DNA from 2 places in the Bradyrhizobium sp. 956_D2_N1_4 genome. Region 2 is predicted to be linked to the other one. Evidence: riboswitches for the same ligand, from Rfam matches in the RefSeq annotation. Region 2 holds a riboswitch; the other holds the start of a gene.

Evidence for each region. A riboswitch is a leader RNA that binds a small molecule or an ion and turns the genes downstream of it on or off. The one in region 2 is predicted to bind S-adenosylmethionine.
Region 1: another riboswitch for S-adenosylmethionine. It lies ahead of metX (homoserine O-acetyltransferase MetX); the one in region 2 lies ahead of AB7535_RS38715 (O-succinylhomoserine sulfhydrylase).

The regions. Positions count from the first base shown of each region.
Region 1 covers NZ_CP197237.1:8,909,857-8,917,712, forward strand. The annotation lists gene AB7535_RS42240 (DUF2125 domain-containing protein) at 1-149, shown strand, start outside; gene AB7535_RS42245 (prephenate/arogenate dehydrogenase family protein) at 338-1,273, opposite strand; gene AB7535_RS42250 (pyridoxal phosphate-dependent aminotransferase) at 1,270-2,364, opposite strand; gene AB7535_RS42255 (chorismate mutase) at 2,401-3,249, opposite strand; SAM riboswitch at 3,467-3,546, shown strand; gene metX (homoserine O-acetyltransferase MetX) at 3,632-4,834, shown strand; gene metW (methionine biosynthesis protein MetW) at 4,850-5,512, shown strand; gene AB7535_RS42270 (alpha/beta fold hydrolase) at 5,572-6,435, opposite strand; gene AB7535_RS42275 (NlpC/P60 family protein) at 6,651-7,337, shown strand; gene AB7535_RS42280 (MOSC domain-containing protein) at 7,463-7,856, opposite strand, start outside.
Region 2 covers NZ_CP197237.1:8,217,493-8,225,348, forward strand. The annotation lists gene AB7535_RS38690 (Hsp33 family molecular chaperone) at 1-579, shown strand, start outside; gene apaG (Co2+/Mg2+ efflux protein ApaG) at 732-1,124, opposite strand; gene AB7535_RS38700 (OpgC domain-containing protein) at 1,305-2,570, shown strand; gene AB7535_RS38705 (SGNH/GDSL hydrolase family protein) at 2,570-3,349, shown strand; gene AB7535_RS38710 (SGNH/GDSL hydrolase family protein) at 3,362-4,351, shown strand; gene AB7535_RS38715 (O-succinylhomoserine sulfhydrylase) at 4,511-5,707, opposite strand; SAM riboswitch at 5,779-5,858, opposite strand; gene AB7535_RS38720 (2'-deoxycytidine 5'-triphosphate deaminase) at 5,939-7,075, shown strand; gene AB7535_RS38725 (PAS domain S-box protein) at 7,190-7,603, shown strand; gene AB7535_RS38730 (hypothetical protein) at 7,708-7,856, shown strand, end outside.

The DNA.
Region 1 (7,856 bases), 690 kb from region 2:
CCAATGCCGGCGTTGCGGCCGGCATCAATTCGATCGGCACCGAGAGCACGCTCGAAGGCAAGAAGGCCCGCAGCTTCCCGCTGAAGTTCGTCGACGGCGCCGTGCTGCTCGGCCCGGTCAAGGTCGGCCAGATCCCGCCGCTGTATTGATTTGGCGACGCGTCCGCTCACGGATTGATGGAGCCGCGCGCGAGAATGTCTAACCCTCACCCTGAGGAGCCGCGCTCTTCGCGCGGCGTCTCGAAGGGCGAGGCCACCAGCCGGGCCTTCATCCTTCGAGACGCGCGTTCCGCGCTCCTCAGGATGAGGATCTGGCAGCACAGTCGTCGCGCGAAGGACTACGGCTTCTTCAACGCCGCATGCGGCCGGCCGAAATCCGGCGCCGCCGAATCCTGGCCGATCTCGACGATGCCGCGGCGGATGGCGCGCGTGCGCGTGAAGTGGTCGAACAGCGCCTCGCCGTCGCCGCGGCGGATCGCGCGGGTAAGCTTGGCGAGATCCTCGGTGAAGGTGCCGAGCATTTCCAGCACGGCTTCCTTGTTGGCGAGGAAGACGTCGCGCCACATCGTCGGATCGGACGCCGCGATGCGGGTGAAGTCGCGGAAGCCGCCGGCGGAGAACTTGATCACCTCGGACTCCGTCACCTGCGCCAGCTCGTCGGCGGTGCCGACGATGGTGTAGGCGATCAGATGCGGCAGATGGCTGGTGATCGCGAGCACGAGATCATGATGATCCGGCGTCATGATCTCGACCTTGGCGCCCATCGCCGCCCAGAAGGCGCGCAGCCGATCGGTGGCCGCCGCATCGACGCCTTCCGGCGGCGTCAGGATGCACCAGCGGTTGATGAAGAGCTCGGCGAAACCAGAATCGGGGCCCGAATGCTCGGTGCCCGCGACGGGATGCGCCGGCACGAAATGAATGGTCTTGGGCAGATGCGGCGCCATGTCCCTGACGATCGCGCCCTTGACCGAGCCGACGTCGGAGACGATCGCGCCCGGCTTCAGATGCGCAGCGATCTCCTGCGCCACCGGCCCGCAGGCCCCGACGGGAATGCAGAGGATGACGAGGTCGGCATCCTTCACCGCTTCCGCATTGGTCGCCACGACATGGTCGACGATGCCGAGCTCCAGCACCCGCGCGCGTGTCTTCTCCGAGCGCGCGGTGGTGACGATCTCGGAGGCCAAGCCCTGGAGCTTCGCAGCGCGCGCGATCGAGCCGCCGATCAGGCCGAAGCCGATCAGCGCAACGCGCTGGAAGTGCGGCGTGGTGCTCATTTGCCGGCCATGAAGTCGCGCAGGCCCTCGACGACGAGGCGGTTGGCCTCCTCGGTGCCGATGGTCATGCGCAGCGAATGCGGCAGGCGGTAGTTCTTTAGCGCGCGCAACACCAGCCCGCGCTTGGTGAGATACGCGTCGGCCTCGTCCGCGGTCTTGCCCGTTTCCGGGAAGTGGATCAGCACGAAATTGGCGACGCCCGGCGTCACCTTCAGTCCGAGCTTGCCGATCTCCTCGGAGAGCCAGTTGCGCCAGGTCTCGGTGAACTGCTTCGACATCGCCTGGTGCGCAGTGTCCTCGATCGCGGCGACCGCGGCATACATCGCCGGCGTCGACACGTTGAAGGGACCGCGGATGCGGTTGACCGCGTCGATGACGTGCTCCGGACCGAACATCCAGCCGACGCGCAGCGCGGCGAGACCGTGGATCTTGGAGAAGGTGTGCGTCACCACGGTGTTCTCGGTGGTGGCGACGAGCTCGATCCCCATCTCGTAGTCGTTGCGCGAGACGTAATCGGAATAGGCGGCATCGAGCACCAGCAGCACGTGCGACGGCAGGCCGGCGCGCAGCCGCTTGACCTCGTCGAACGGCACATAGGTGCCGGTCGGATTGTTGGGATTGGCGAGCCAGACCAGCTTTGTCTTCGGCGTCACCGCCTTGAGGATGGCATCGACGTCGCAGGTGAGATTGGTCTCCTGCGCGACCACGTTCTTGGCGCCGACCGCCATGGTCGCGATCGGGTAGACCAGGAAGCCGTGCGTGGTCGAGATCGCCTCGTCGCCGTGGCTGAGATAGGTGTGGGCGAGCAGATTGAGGATCTCGTCCGAGCCGGCGCCGCAGATGATGCGGTTGGGGTCGAGCCCGAAAGAACGGCCGATCGCTTCGCGCAGCACGCGCGAGGTTCCTTCCGGATAGTCTTCCAGATGCGCCGCCACGTTCCTGAACGCCTCGATCGCCTTGGGCGAGGGCCCGAACGGCGTCTCGTTGGCCGAGAGCTTGAACACCTTGCGGCCCGGCTCAGCCACCGGGCTCTTGCCGGGCGTGTAGGGCGCAATATCTAGAATGCCGGGATTCGGCACGGGGCGTGACATCTTCAACTCCGGAAGTAGCTTTAGGCGGTTCGCGATCTACGATTTCGACCCGGTCGAGGGCACCGTATAGCGCGTTGCGTGGCTGCCGACGAGGGCCGTGGAGCGCACCGAGGCCCCCGCTTCGATCAGGGCAGCCTTGATCTTGTCGATGCTGGTGGCGCTTGTGACCGAGACCAGCAGCGCCGCGCCGTCGAAGGCGGTATCGGGCACCGCCACGATCTCGGCGAGCGGCGACAGCGCCCGCGCGACCTCGGCGTTCCACCCGGACACGCGCACGCTGAAGGTCTCGACCTCCGTCACCACGGCGCTGTCGGCGACGCGCGAGATCGCGAACACCGGCAGTGCGGCCGGATGGTCGGCGCGCTCGACGAAGGGCATCCGCGCGATGATCTTCGGCGCGCCGTCCGCTTCCAGCTCCAGCCACCATGGCGTGCGGCTCGAGGTCGCCGAGACCAGCGCCAGATCGCCCTTGGACTTCGCCACCGCTTCGACCGCGGCCTGCGCGCTGAAATGCGCGACGTAAGGCACCGTGAAGCCGAAATGGAAGCGCACGGAATCGCGCATCGCCGGCTCGCTCACCGAGATGTCGGCATGCACGGAGAACGGCGCTTGGACGTAAGTGAACGTCGAGATGATGACGCGCCAGATGCTCTCGACCGTGTCGAGCGGCAGGATGCCGCGATGACGCTGGACGATGTCACGCATCATGGCGGCCTCGCGCGCCGGGCGGAACGCCGAGCCGACCTCCTGGGTCTGCTTCACCTGGATCAGGCGGTCGATAATGTCGCCGCGCTGCATCAGGAGACGATGCATGCCCTCGTCGATCGCGTCGATCTCCTTGCGCAATTCCTGGAGCGATGGTGGCGCGGGCGGACGGTGGGACATATCTGCGAGATGCTGGTGAGAGGCGTTCCAATGCGGGTCGGCCAAGGTCAATCGGCAAGGCCGGATCCGCTACGATCGACGTCCTGATTAGGCAGTCGGCGCGGCGAAAGCAAAGAGAAATGCAAAGGGAAACCGGGCCTTTTCGGCCGGCCTTTCAGGGATGAATTTGGCTAATCCGGACTGTGACTTGACGAAAACCGCCCAAGACAGTAGCTTTTGCGCGTTCCGTGGTCATTTGAGCCGGCCGGCTTGCAGCCACGTTAAAAAACTCGCTAAACAGGCCGGGGACGCTTCCGATCCCGGCCGAACCTATCGTTCAGGCCGGGTTTTTCATGGCCTGATTCCAGCGGCAGCCTGACGGGTGTCGCATACGAGGTCGATGATGGTAGGCGTGAAGTCCGTGCCGAGTCCCGCGATCAGTGCCGACGACCGGTCGCATGAGGCGGATCATCCGAATTCGCAGGTCGCGCAGTTCGGCGCCGAGCAGCCGCTGCGGCTCGATTGCGGCATCGATCTCACCCCGTTCCAGATCGCCTACCAGACCTATGGCGAGCTCAACGCCGATCGTTCCAACGCGGTGCTGATCTGCCATGCGCTGACCGGCGATCAGCATGTCGCCAACGTGCATCCCGTCACCGGCAAGTCGGGCTGGTGGGAGACGCTGGTCGGTCCCGGCCGACCTCTTGATCCTCAGCACTACTTCATCATTTGCGCCAACGTGATCGGCGGCTGCATGGGCTCGACCGGGCCGGCCTCGATCAATCCGGCGACCGGCAAGGTGTGGGGCCTGGATTTTCCCGTCATCACCATTCCCGACATGGTGCGCGCGCAGGCGATGCTGATCGACCGGCTCGGCATCGACACGTTGTTCGCGGTGGTCGGCGGCTCGATGGGCGGCATGCAGGTGCTGCAATGGACCGCGGCCTATCCCAAGCGCGTGTACTCCGCGCTGGCGATCGCCTGTTCGACACGGCACTCGGCGCAGAACATCGCCTTCCACGAGCTCGGCCGCCAGGCGGTGATGGCCGATCCCGACTGGCACAACGGCCGCTACACCGATCAGGGCATCCATCCGCATCGCGGACTTGCGGTGGCACGGATGGCCGCGCACATCACCTATCTCTCGGACGCCGCGCTGCATCGCAAGTTCGGCCGCCGCATGCAGGACCGCGAGCTGCCGACCTTCTCGTTCGACGCCGATTTCCAGGTCGAGAGTTACCTGCGCTACCAGGGCTCGTCCTTCGTCGAGCGGTTCGACGCCAACTCCTATCTCTATCTGACCCGTGCGATGGACTATTTCGACATCGCCGGTGACCACGGCGGCGTGCTGGCGAAAGCGTTCGCGGGCATCGAGACGCGCTTCTGCGTGGTCTCCTTCACCAGCGACTGGCTGTTCCCGACCTCGGAATCGCGCGCACTGGTGCATGCGCTGAACGCGTCGAGCGCGCGGGTGTCGTTCGCCGAGATCGAGACCGATCGCGGCCATGACGCCTTCCTGCTCGACGTGCCCGAATTCTTCGATATCGCCCGTGCCTTCCTGCAATCGGCAGGGAAGGCGCGCGGGCTCACCGCCAGGATTGACTGACAAGGACGGCTAGCGATGTCTGTGCAGGAAGTGCTGCCGCTGGGCGGCGTTGCGACGGAGCAGTCCGGCCAGTTTCGCGCCGATCATCTGCTGGTCGCCGAGATGGTCAAGCCCGGCTCGAAAGTGCTCGACGTCGGCTGCGGCGAGGGCGATTTGCTCCAGCTTCTGGAGACCCGCGGCATCGACGGGCGCGGCATCGAGCTGTCGCGCGAGGGCGTCAACCGCTGCGTCGCCAAGGGCCTCGCGGTGGTGCAGGGCGATGCCGACACCGATCTCGTCAATTATCCCGACGACGCCTTCGATTACGTCATCCTGTCGCAGACGCTGCAGGCGACGCGGCAGCCGCGGGTCGTGCTGGAGAATCTGCTGCGCATCGGCCGCCGTGCCATCGTGTCGTTCCCGAATTTCGGCTTCTGGAAAATGCGGCTCCAGCTCCTGGTCGGCGGTCACATGCCGCGCACCGAGAATCTGCCGGCGACCTGGTACGACACCGCCAACATCCATTTCTGCACCATCAAGGATTTCGTCGAGCTCTGCGACGCGATCCACGTCAAGATGGAGCGCGCCGAGGCGCTGGATCTCTACGGCCGTCCATTGCGGCTGCGATTGCCGTGGTGGGTGTGGAACATGTTCGGCGAGCAGGGCGTGTTTCTGCTCACGCGCGGGCAGGGGAAGTAGCTGCCGTCATTCCGGGCCTGCGCCTGTCGGCGCATCCCGGAATGACAGCGACTGGCAGCCTAATGCGCCGCCAGCGACCGCGGATCGCGCACCGGCCAGCGCCCGGCTTCCACCAGCGTCACGAACCGCTCCACGCTCTCGTTGAACAGCGCGGGCTCTTCGAGATTGAGCACGTGGCCTGATTTCGGAAACATCGCGAGGCCCGCCGCGGGCAGGTGCTTCTTCAGGAACAGGCTTGCTCCGACGCAGGGACCGTCTTCGTCGCCGCAGATGATCAGCGCCGGTGTCGCTACGCCTCTGATCGCGTCGGTCATCGCAAAGATCGAGGGACGGCCGCCCTGGAAGCCGCGCATCGTGTTCGCGGAGCCTTTGGCATCGTGGCGCGCCAGCGCGGCGTAGAAATCGGCGTGGCCGCGCGGGTCCTTCACGAGGAACGGAATCCGGCTCGGCGCCTCGCGTGTGACCTTTGCGACCTCGGCGGAGCCGAGCGTCTCGAACTGCTCGGCATTGGCGCGGCACTGCTTGCGCCAGTTGTCGAGATTCTCGATCTCCGATCCTGAGCCCACGCCGGCCAGCGTCATCGACAGCGCGCGCTGCGGCGCGTTCAACCCGATCTGGAGCGACGAATAGGCGCCCATCGACAGGCCGACGAGATGCGCGCGCTCGATCTTGAGATGATCGAGCACCGCGAGCGCGTCGGTGTAGAAATGCTTGTAAGTGTAGACCTCGCCATCAGGCACGTCCGACGGGGTGTAGCCGCGCGCGGAATAGGTGATGCAGCGATGGCCGCGCGAGAAGTAGCGCATCTGCGGCTCCCAATTGGTGTAGTCGGCCGCGAACTCATGCAGAAAAATAATCGGCGTTCCCTGACCCGCTTCTTCGAAATAGATGCGGACGTCATCCCTGGTCGTGGCGTGGGGCATTAACTGTTTCCCTCTCTTCAAGCCGCCTTTGGAGAATTGCAGTTAACGTTGTTGTCCGCAATGCGGCAGCCTCAAGCCAGCACCGGCACAAAATCATCGCAGCTATTCGCGGGCGTGGCGTCTTTTTCTCGCCACATCCGGCGGCTTAACGGCCAGACGGATGCCGGCCATCGCACGGGCCGATTGGGGAAGTGGGGTGTCAAGAAGGATGAAGTATGTTGGAGTTGTTTGCGTCTCGCCTGTCGCGTTGTGTTGTCGCGCTGGCGATTTTCTTCGCGGCGGTTGCCGCGTTCGTTTCTCCGGCCTCAGCGCGGCCGCATCATCGTCATAGCGCAGAGCGGCACGCTTACGTGCACCACGCCAGACATCATCATTACCGTCATTATCGCCACCATGCCCGCAGCTCGCGCTTCGAGCGCGGCGCGGCGCAGTTGCAGGCGAGCGGCTTCGCCGACACCCAGGCGAGCTACAATCCGAACGCCAATGTCGGCGGCATGGCCAACAACGGAATGACCAATCCTGGAATGGCCAATAGCGGTGGCGGCTTCGGCGGCGGATCGGGCCTCGTGTCCGAGGCGCGCCGTTATATCGGCGGCAATCCGACCGGGCGCGGCAGCCTGTGGTGCGCGCGCTTCATGAACATGGTGCTGCAGCATACCGGCCATCAGGGCACCGGCTCCGACATGGCGAGCTCGTTCGCGCGCTACGGCACGCGTGTCTCCGGTCCGCAGGTCGGCGCCATCGCGGTCATGTCGCGCGGTCGCCGGGGCGGCCATGTCGGCATCATCACCGGCGTGGACGCGCAGGGCAATCCGATCATGATTTCCGGCAACAACGGCAATCGTGTTCGCGAGGCGCCGGTCTCGCGCGGCCGGATCTATGCGTATGTGATGCCGAACTGACGACGGAGCCGTAGGGTGGGCAAAGGCGCGCAAGCGCCGTGCCCACCGGCGGTGCAACGGAGTTAGATGGACCGGAGTGGTGGGCACGCTTTCGCTTTGCCCACACTACGGCAGCGGCGGACGGCTCACACCAATCTCGGCGCTTCCACCGCGATCGCGTCACCGACGCCGATCTCGCCGTCGGCGATCACCTCGGCATAGATGCCGCAATCCATGTGGCCGAGATTGCGCGAGAGCGTCGGCGGTATCTCGAGATCGCGCTGCGCGGTCTTGGGATCGACGTTGACCGCCGGGCAGCGGACGATGCGCTTGACCACCTTGAGCCGGGCCTCGCCGATCGCCAGCGTCTCGCCGACGAGGTCGAGCTCGGACCAGGCCGGCCAGCCCTTCACGTAGAGATTGGCGCGGAAGCGCAGTGGATTGACTGCGGCGCCGCCGAGCATGGTCTCGATCGCCCGGACGCTGTCGAGATTGATGATCGATACGACCTTGCGGGCGACGTCCGAAAAGCTGTGGTCG
Region 2 (7,856 bases):
GACATGAGCCGCTACCAGGGTCTGGTCGCGCTCGACGGCGGCAGCCTGGAAGATGCCGCCCACGAATATTTCCTGCGCTCCGAGCAGATCCCGACGCGCGTGCGTCTCGCGGTCGGCGAGGAGTGGCGCTCGAACGACGGCGGCAAGCATCGCTGGCGCGCCGGCGGCATGCTGATGCAGTTCCTGCCGAAGGCGCCCGAGCGCGCGCGGCAGGCCGATTTGCATCCCGGCGATGCGCCCGAAGGCGCGGAGGTGCATGCTGTCGCCGAAGACGACGCCTGGGTCGAGGCGCGTTCGCTGGTCGAGACCGTCGAGGACGTCGAGCTGATCGACCCCGAACTCTCCGGCGAGCGGCTGCTGTTCCGCCTGTTCCACGAGCGTGGCGTGCGCGTGTTCAATCCGCTGGTGCTGAAGGCGCAATGCTCCTGCTCGCGCGACGCGGTTGGTGCGATGTTGAAGAGCTTCTCGCCCGACGACCGCGCCGCCATGGTCAAGGACGACAAGGTCGTCGTGACCTGCGAGTTCTGCTCGTCGGTGTACCAGTTCACGCCGCACGAGGCCGGCGTGGAAGACGCGTAGGCGTCGCATCCTCCGTCGTTGCGCGCGCAGCGAAGCAATCCAGTCGTAGGGTGGGCAAAGCGCAGCGTGCCCACTATCTTATGCGCCACGTTTGGAATGGTGGGCACGGCGCTTTGCGCCTTTGCCCACCCTACGGCGCCTACGGCACCGGGCTAATTCAACACCCGCTTGTTGTCCGGGCTGTCCAGCGAGAACGTCGGCACGTCGATCTCGAAGCGTTCGCCGCTTTCACTGACCATCTGGTAGCGGCCGGTCATGAAGCCCGAGGCGGTCGCGAGCGGCACGCCGGAGGTGTATTCGAAGCGCTCGCCGGGAGCCAGGGTCGGCTGCTCGCCGACGACGCCCTCGCCCCTGACCTCCTGCTGGCGGCCGGTGGCGTCGGTGATGATCCAGTGCCGCGTCTTCAGCTGCACGGTTTCGTCGCCGGAATTGGTGATGACGATGGTGTAGGACCAGAAATAGCGGGAGCGGTCAGCCGACGACTGCTCCGGAACAAAGTTCGGCTCGACGGTCACTTCGATCTGGCGGGTCACGGCGCGATACATGGCGGCCATCATAACGAAAACCCGGCCGGGAACCAACGCCCGCAGGCGGTTTTGGTGACATCGTGCCGCCAGAATTGCCGAGGAAGTAGACCCAATGTGATCCGGCCGCTTTGCGAGACGACGGCCGGACCTGTACACTCCATGACACGTCGCGATTTGCGGAAGGGTTTCGAACCCCCGATGACCATTGCCGACCAAGTGACGGGATCGACGATCGCGGGAACCGGCAAGCCTGCGGAGGCCAGACCTGCGGAGGCGAAGCCGCGCTCCGCCGCGCCGGCCATCACGCTGCCCGCCATCGGCGAGCGCGAGCTCCGGCTCGACCTGTTCCGCGGGCTCGCGCTGTGGCTGATCTTCGTCGACCATCTGCCGCCGAGCCTTTTGACCTGGTTCACGATCCGCAATTACGGCTTCAGCGACGCCACCGAGATCTTCATCTTCATCTCCGGCTACACCGCGGCGTTCGTCTACGGTCGTGCCATGCTCGAAAGCGGCTTCGTCGTCGCCACCGCGCGCATCCTGCGGCGCGTCTGGCAGATCTATGTCGCCCACGTCTTTCTGTTCACGATCTTCCTCGCCGAAATCTCCTACGTTGCGACCAGGTTCGAGAACCCGCTCTACACCGAAGAGATGGGCATCATGGATTTCCTCAAGCAGCCCGATGTCACGATCGTGCAGGCGCTGCTGCTGCGCTTTCGTCCGGTCAACATGGACGTGCTGCCGCTCTATATCGTGCTGATGCTGGCGCTGCCCTTGATCTTGTGGCTGATGAAATGGCGGCCCGACGTGACGCTCGGCCTCTCGGTCGTGCTCTACGCGGTGACCTGGGAATACGACCTCTATCTGTCGGCCTATCCGAACGGCTTCTGGGCGTTCAATCCCTTCGCCTGGCAATTGCTTTTCGTATTCGGTGCATGGTGTGCGCTCGGAGGTGCGCGACGCATGTCGCGCATCCTGGCGTCCCGCGTCACGATGTGGATATCGATCGCCTATCTCGTCGCGGCGTTCTACGTGACGCTGACCTGGTATGTGCCGCAGCTCTCCCACTTCATGCCGAGGCGGCTCGAGCAGTGGATGTATCCGATCGACAAGGCCGATCTCGACGTGCTGCGCTTCACGCATTTCCTGGCGTTCGCCGCACTCACCGTTCGCTTCCTGCCCCGGGAATGGCCGGGCCTGAAATCGCCCTGGCTGCGGCCGCTGATCCTCTGCGGCCAGCATTCCCTGGAGATCTTTTGTCTCGGCGTCTTCCTCGCCTTCGCCGGCCATTTCATCCTGGCCGAAGTCTCCGGCGGCGCAGCCATGCATGCGCTGATTAGTCTCTCCGGAATCCTGATCATGTGGGGCGTTGCCTGGGTGATTTCGTGGTACAAGCGCGTGGCTGACAAGAGCGGTGCGAAAACCAAAAACGCCGTCGGCAACGCCGATCTGGCGGGAGGGGGCTGATGAAGGCGAAGGTTCTCCTGAGCCTGGTCCTGCTGTGCGGTAACCTCGCCGCGCCCCTGGCGCGCGCGGGCGATGCCGTGCCGGCTGCTCCGGCCGCGCCCCCAGCCTGCGAATTGCCATCCTATCTGCTCACCACTGAAAGCCAGCTTCCGAGGGTCGCCGATGCCATCAAGGCCGGCAAACCGCTGGAAATCCTGGTCATTGGCAGCCGTTCGACCACGATTCCGGCCTCGGAGGACAGCTCCTATCCGGCGCGCATGCAGGCCATCCTGCAGGACAGGTTGCTGCCGTCGGAGACTGTGCACGTCTCCGTAGAAATACAGAGCAAGAAGACGGCCGAGGAGGCGGCCGCCACCTTCGTTAAGCTGATGGAAGCAAAAAGGCCTACTTTGGTCATCTGGCAGACCGGGACTGTGGATGCTATCCGAGCGATTGATCCCGATGATTTTCGCGGGGCGGTGACCGAAGGGGTTTCCGCGCTGCAAAAAGCAGGGGCTGACGTCGTGTTGATGAACTTGCAGTACAGCCCGCGTACCGAAACCATGATCTCGGTGCCGCCCTATCTCGACAATATGCGGGTGGTGGCGCAGGAGCATGACATCCCGCTGTTCGACCGTTTCGCGATCATGCGGCAGTGGAATGATCAGGGTCAGTTCGACCTGTTCAGCCCGTCCCGCGGGCCAGAGCTGGCGAAACAGGTCCATGACTGCCTCGGCCGGGCGTTGGCACAGTTTGTGATCGACGCAGCCCATCTGGGGCCGGCCCAGCAGCAAAATTGAGGTCTAGCGTTAATGAGTTCTCTCCGCCCTTTTTGGTTGACGGCATGGCTGGCTGCGCCCGCGGCGGCTCTGCTGCTCCTGACGCCGGTGTCGCTGGCACCAGTGCAGGCGCAGGCCACGCAGGCAACGCCCGCGCCGCAGCAGGCCGCTAGTCCGGCTTCCGCTTCGCCCTCCCAGACCACCGTCGCCGCGACGTCCCACGAGCAGCGCGGCGTGACCGCCCGCGCCATCGACAAGGTGAAGCAGGTCGCGAAATCCGCCGGGGACATTTTCAGCCGCGTGCCCTGCCTCACGCCGAAGGGGGGCTCGAAGGCGATGGGCTCGCTGCCGCATGTCGCGGGCAAGCTCGTCGCCGGCAAACCCGTCGTGATCGTCGCGTTCGGCTCGTCGTCGACGGCAGGCTATGGCGCGAGCTCGCCCGATTTCAACTATCCGAACCGTCTCGCCGCGCAGCTCCGCCGGCAATATCCGACCGCCGACATCACCGTCATCAACGCCGGCGTCGGCGGCGAGGACGCGCCCGAGATGATGAAGCGCCTCCAGAAGGAGGTGATCGACGTGCATCCGGATCTCGTGATCTGGCAGGTCGGCACCAATGCGGTGCTGCGCAATCTCGATCCCGGTGACACCGCCAAGATGGTCGAGGACGGCATCTCCCGCATCCAGGCCGCTGGCGGCGCCGACATCGTGCTGGTCGATCCGCAATATTCGCCGGCCGTCAACCAGCGCAAGGAGAGCGCCGGCAAGATGGTGCACCTGCTCGGCAAGGTCGCCGAGCTCCGTCACGTCGGCATCTTCCCCCGCTTCGAGGTGATGCGCGACTGGCACGAGAATCAATCGATCCCGGTCGAGAGTTTCGTGATCGCCGACGGCCTGCATATGAACGATTGGGGCTATGCCTGCTTCGCGCAGATCCTCGGCGACGACATCATCCGCTCCGTCGGCCAGATCAAGCTCGGCGTCAACGTGCCCGCCGACGTGCGGACGTATCGGCCGATGTAGCTCGGTGCCGTAGGGTGGGCAAAGGCGCGCTCTTCGCGCGCCGTGCCCACCATCTATCGGCGATATGATCGTGAATGGTGGGCACGCTTCCGCCTTCGCTCTTCGAGCTACGGCGGACAAGTCGCTTTGCCCACCCTACGTTCCGAGCTCGTGAAGCCCTCACGCCTTCTCCAGCGCCGCAGTCAGATCCTCGATCAGATCATCCGCATGCTCGAGCCCCGCCGAGAAGCGGATGAAGCCCTCGCTGATTCCGAGCGCGGCGCGGTCTTCCGGCTTGAGGCGCTGATGCGTCGTGGTCGCCGGATGCGTGACGAGGCTCTTGGCATCGCCGAGATTGTTCGAGATTTTTGCAAGCTTGAGCTCGTTGAGCACGCGGAACGCACCCTGCTTGCCGCCCTTGACCTCGAAGCCGACCAGCGTCGAGCCGCCGCGCATCTGCTTCTTCACGAGAGCTGCCTGCGGATGATCGGCGCGGCCGGGATAGACCAGGCGCGAAATCTTCGGATGGCTCGCCAGCACGTCGGCGATGCGTCCCGCCGTCTCGGTCTGCGCGCGCACGCGTACGCCGAGCGTTTCCAGGCCCTTGAGCAGGACCCACGCGTTGAACGGCGAGATCGACGGGCCGGTCTGGCGCATGAAATTGTGGATGTGCTCGGCGATGAACGCTTCCGACGACAGGATGATGCCGCCGAGACAACGGCCCTGGCCGTCGATGTGCTTGGTCGCGGAATAGACCACGACGTCGGCCCCTAACGCGAGCGGGCTCTGCCAGATCGGCGTCGCGAACACGTTGTCGACGACGAGCCGCGCGCCGCCGCTGTGCGCGATCTCGGCGATCCCTGGAATGTCGAGCACGTCGAGCGTCGGGTTGGTCGGGCTCTCCAGGAAGAACGTCTTGGTGTTCGGCCGCAAGGCGCGCTGCCACTGGTCGAGATCGGCTCCGTCGACCAGCGTCGTCTCGATGCCGTAGCGCGGCAAGAGATCCTGAATGACGTAGAGACAGGAGCCGAACAGGGCGCGCGAGGCCACCACATGATCGCCGGCCTTCAGCGGCGCCAGGATCGCGGTCGTCACCGCGGCCATGCCGGTCGCGGCCGAGCGGGCGGCTTCGGCGCCTTCGAGCTCGATCATGCGGCGCTCGAACATCGAGATGGTCGGGTTGGAATAGCGCGAATAGATGAAGCCGGGGTCCTCGCCCTTGAACCGCGCCTCGCACTCCTCGGCGCTGTTGTAGACGTAGCCCTGGGTCAGGAACAGCGCCTCCGACGTCTCGCCATATTGCGAGCGCAGGGTGCCGGAATGGACCAGGCGGGTTTCGGGACGGTATTGCGTGGTGGACGCCGGGGACTTCGACATAGGACCTCCTCTGCGTGACCATCGAAAATGGTCACAAAAAAACCGGCCTGGATAACTTCCACGGGCCGGGATCACAGAGGTCCCCGGCCTGTTTAGCGACTTATTTAACGTGGCTGCAAGCCGGCCGGCTCAAATCACCACGGGATAAGTGATGCTCATATTCCGCAATGGCCTTTCCGTCAAGGCGTCCATCGGATAGCCGTAAAAGGCTGCTATTTCCCGCATGTCCGGATGCATTTGACCCCTGACGAGGACCCCCGGTTGAGCTTCACGGTTGCCGCCGACGCCAATGGTATCCTGCCCGACCGCATGATCGCGGCGATGGCGAAGGCGGGCCTCATCCTGCCCGCTTATGACTTCGTCGAAAGCCAGATCCAGCCGGCGAGCCTCGACCTTCGCCTCGGCGACATCGCCTATCGCGTTCGCGCCAGCTTCCTGCCGGGTCCCGGCGCGACCGTCGCCGAGCGCATCGACGAGTTAAAGCTGCACGAGTTCAGCCTCGCCGATGGCGCAGTGCTGGAGACCAACTGCGTCTACATCGTGCCGCTCTTGGAAAGCCTGGCGCTGCCGCCGGAGATCGTCGCCGCCGCGAACCCGAAAAGCTCGACCGGCCGGCTCGATGTCTTCACCCGTGTCATCGCCGACGGCACCCGACGCTTCGACATGATCGGCGCCGGCTATCACGGCCCGCTCTACGCCGAGATCAGCCCGAAGACGTTTCCGGTACTGGTCAGCGAGGGCTCGCGCCTGAGCCAGGTACGCTTCCGCACCGGAGATGCCATCCTCAACATCGACGAGCTCGAGGCGCTGCATGCGACCGAGCGTCTCGTCGATCTCGACGATGCCGATCTCACCGGCGGCGTTGCCGTCTCCGTCGACCTCTCCGGCGAGAAGGCCAACGGCTTCGTCGGCTATCGCGCCAAGCGCCACACCGGTGTCGTCGACGTCGACCGCCGCTCCGGCTATGCGGTGGAGGATTTCTGGGAACCGATCTCGGCGCGTCCCGACGGCAGCCTGATCCTCGACCCCGGCGAGTTCTACATCCTCGCCTCCAAGGAAGCCGTGCAGGTGCCGCCCGACTACGCCGCGGAGATGGTGCCGTTCGATCCCCTGGTCGGCGAGTTCCGCGTGCACTATGCCGGCTTCTTCGATCCCGGCTTCGGCTATGCCGGAGCTGGCGGGCAGGGATCGCGCGCCGTGCTCGAAGTGCGCTCGCGCGAGGTGCCGTTCATTCTCGAGCACGGCCAGATCGTCGGCCGTCTCGTCTACGAGAAAATGCTGGCGCGCCCCGACGCGATGTACGGCCAGCGCATCGGCTCGAACTACCAGGCGCAGGGCCTCAAACTATCGAAGCATTTTCGGGTGTAGCTCCACACTCTACTGTCATGCCCCGGCTTGACCGGGGCATCCAGTACGCCGCAGCCCCTCGATTGACTACTGCCGGGATGCAAGCTGAAATCCGGCTGCATGCGAGGTGGCGAGATGAGTGTTCAATCCGAACTCGACGCAAGAATCCTCGACGACGTCGCGGACGCGCTGATCTATTCGGATCGCTCTGGCACCATCACGCGCTGGAATCGTGCATCGACCGCCTTGTTCGGCTTCTCCGCCGACGAAGCGCTCGGCCAGAACCTCGATCTGATCATTCCCGAACATCTGCGCGCCGCGCACTGGAAGGGCTTCGAAGCTGCGCTTGCCACCGGGGCGATGAAGCTTGCGGGCAGGCCGACGCTGACCCGCGCGCTGCACCAGAGCGGACGCAAGCTCTACATCGAGATGACCTTCGCGCTGGTGCGCGATGCCGGTGGTGCCGTGGTCGGATCGGTCGCGATGGCGCGCGACGTCACCGAACGCGTCGAGCGCGAGCGTGGGGCCAGGCTTGCGCAAAATTCGTGATGCGGAATTGACGGGCTGGCGTGCAGGGCGCTCTGCCTGAGCGTCAGGTTGCCTCGTACAGGTCGCAGTGACACACTCGATCAAAACAACGATCGGGAGCGAACATGACCGCCGCAACAGACGCAGCACAAGAAGCGCAATGGAAGCGCTGGCGCGCGGTCGCCGACCTCTATCACGCCTATTTCACCGGACTCATCCTCACCGTCGTCACACGGCGCGGCACGGCGGATGCTGCCGAATTCGTCTTCCGCGT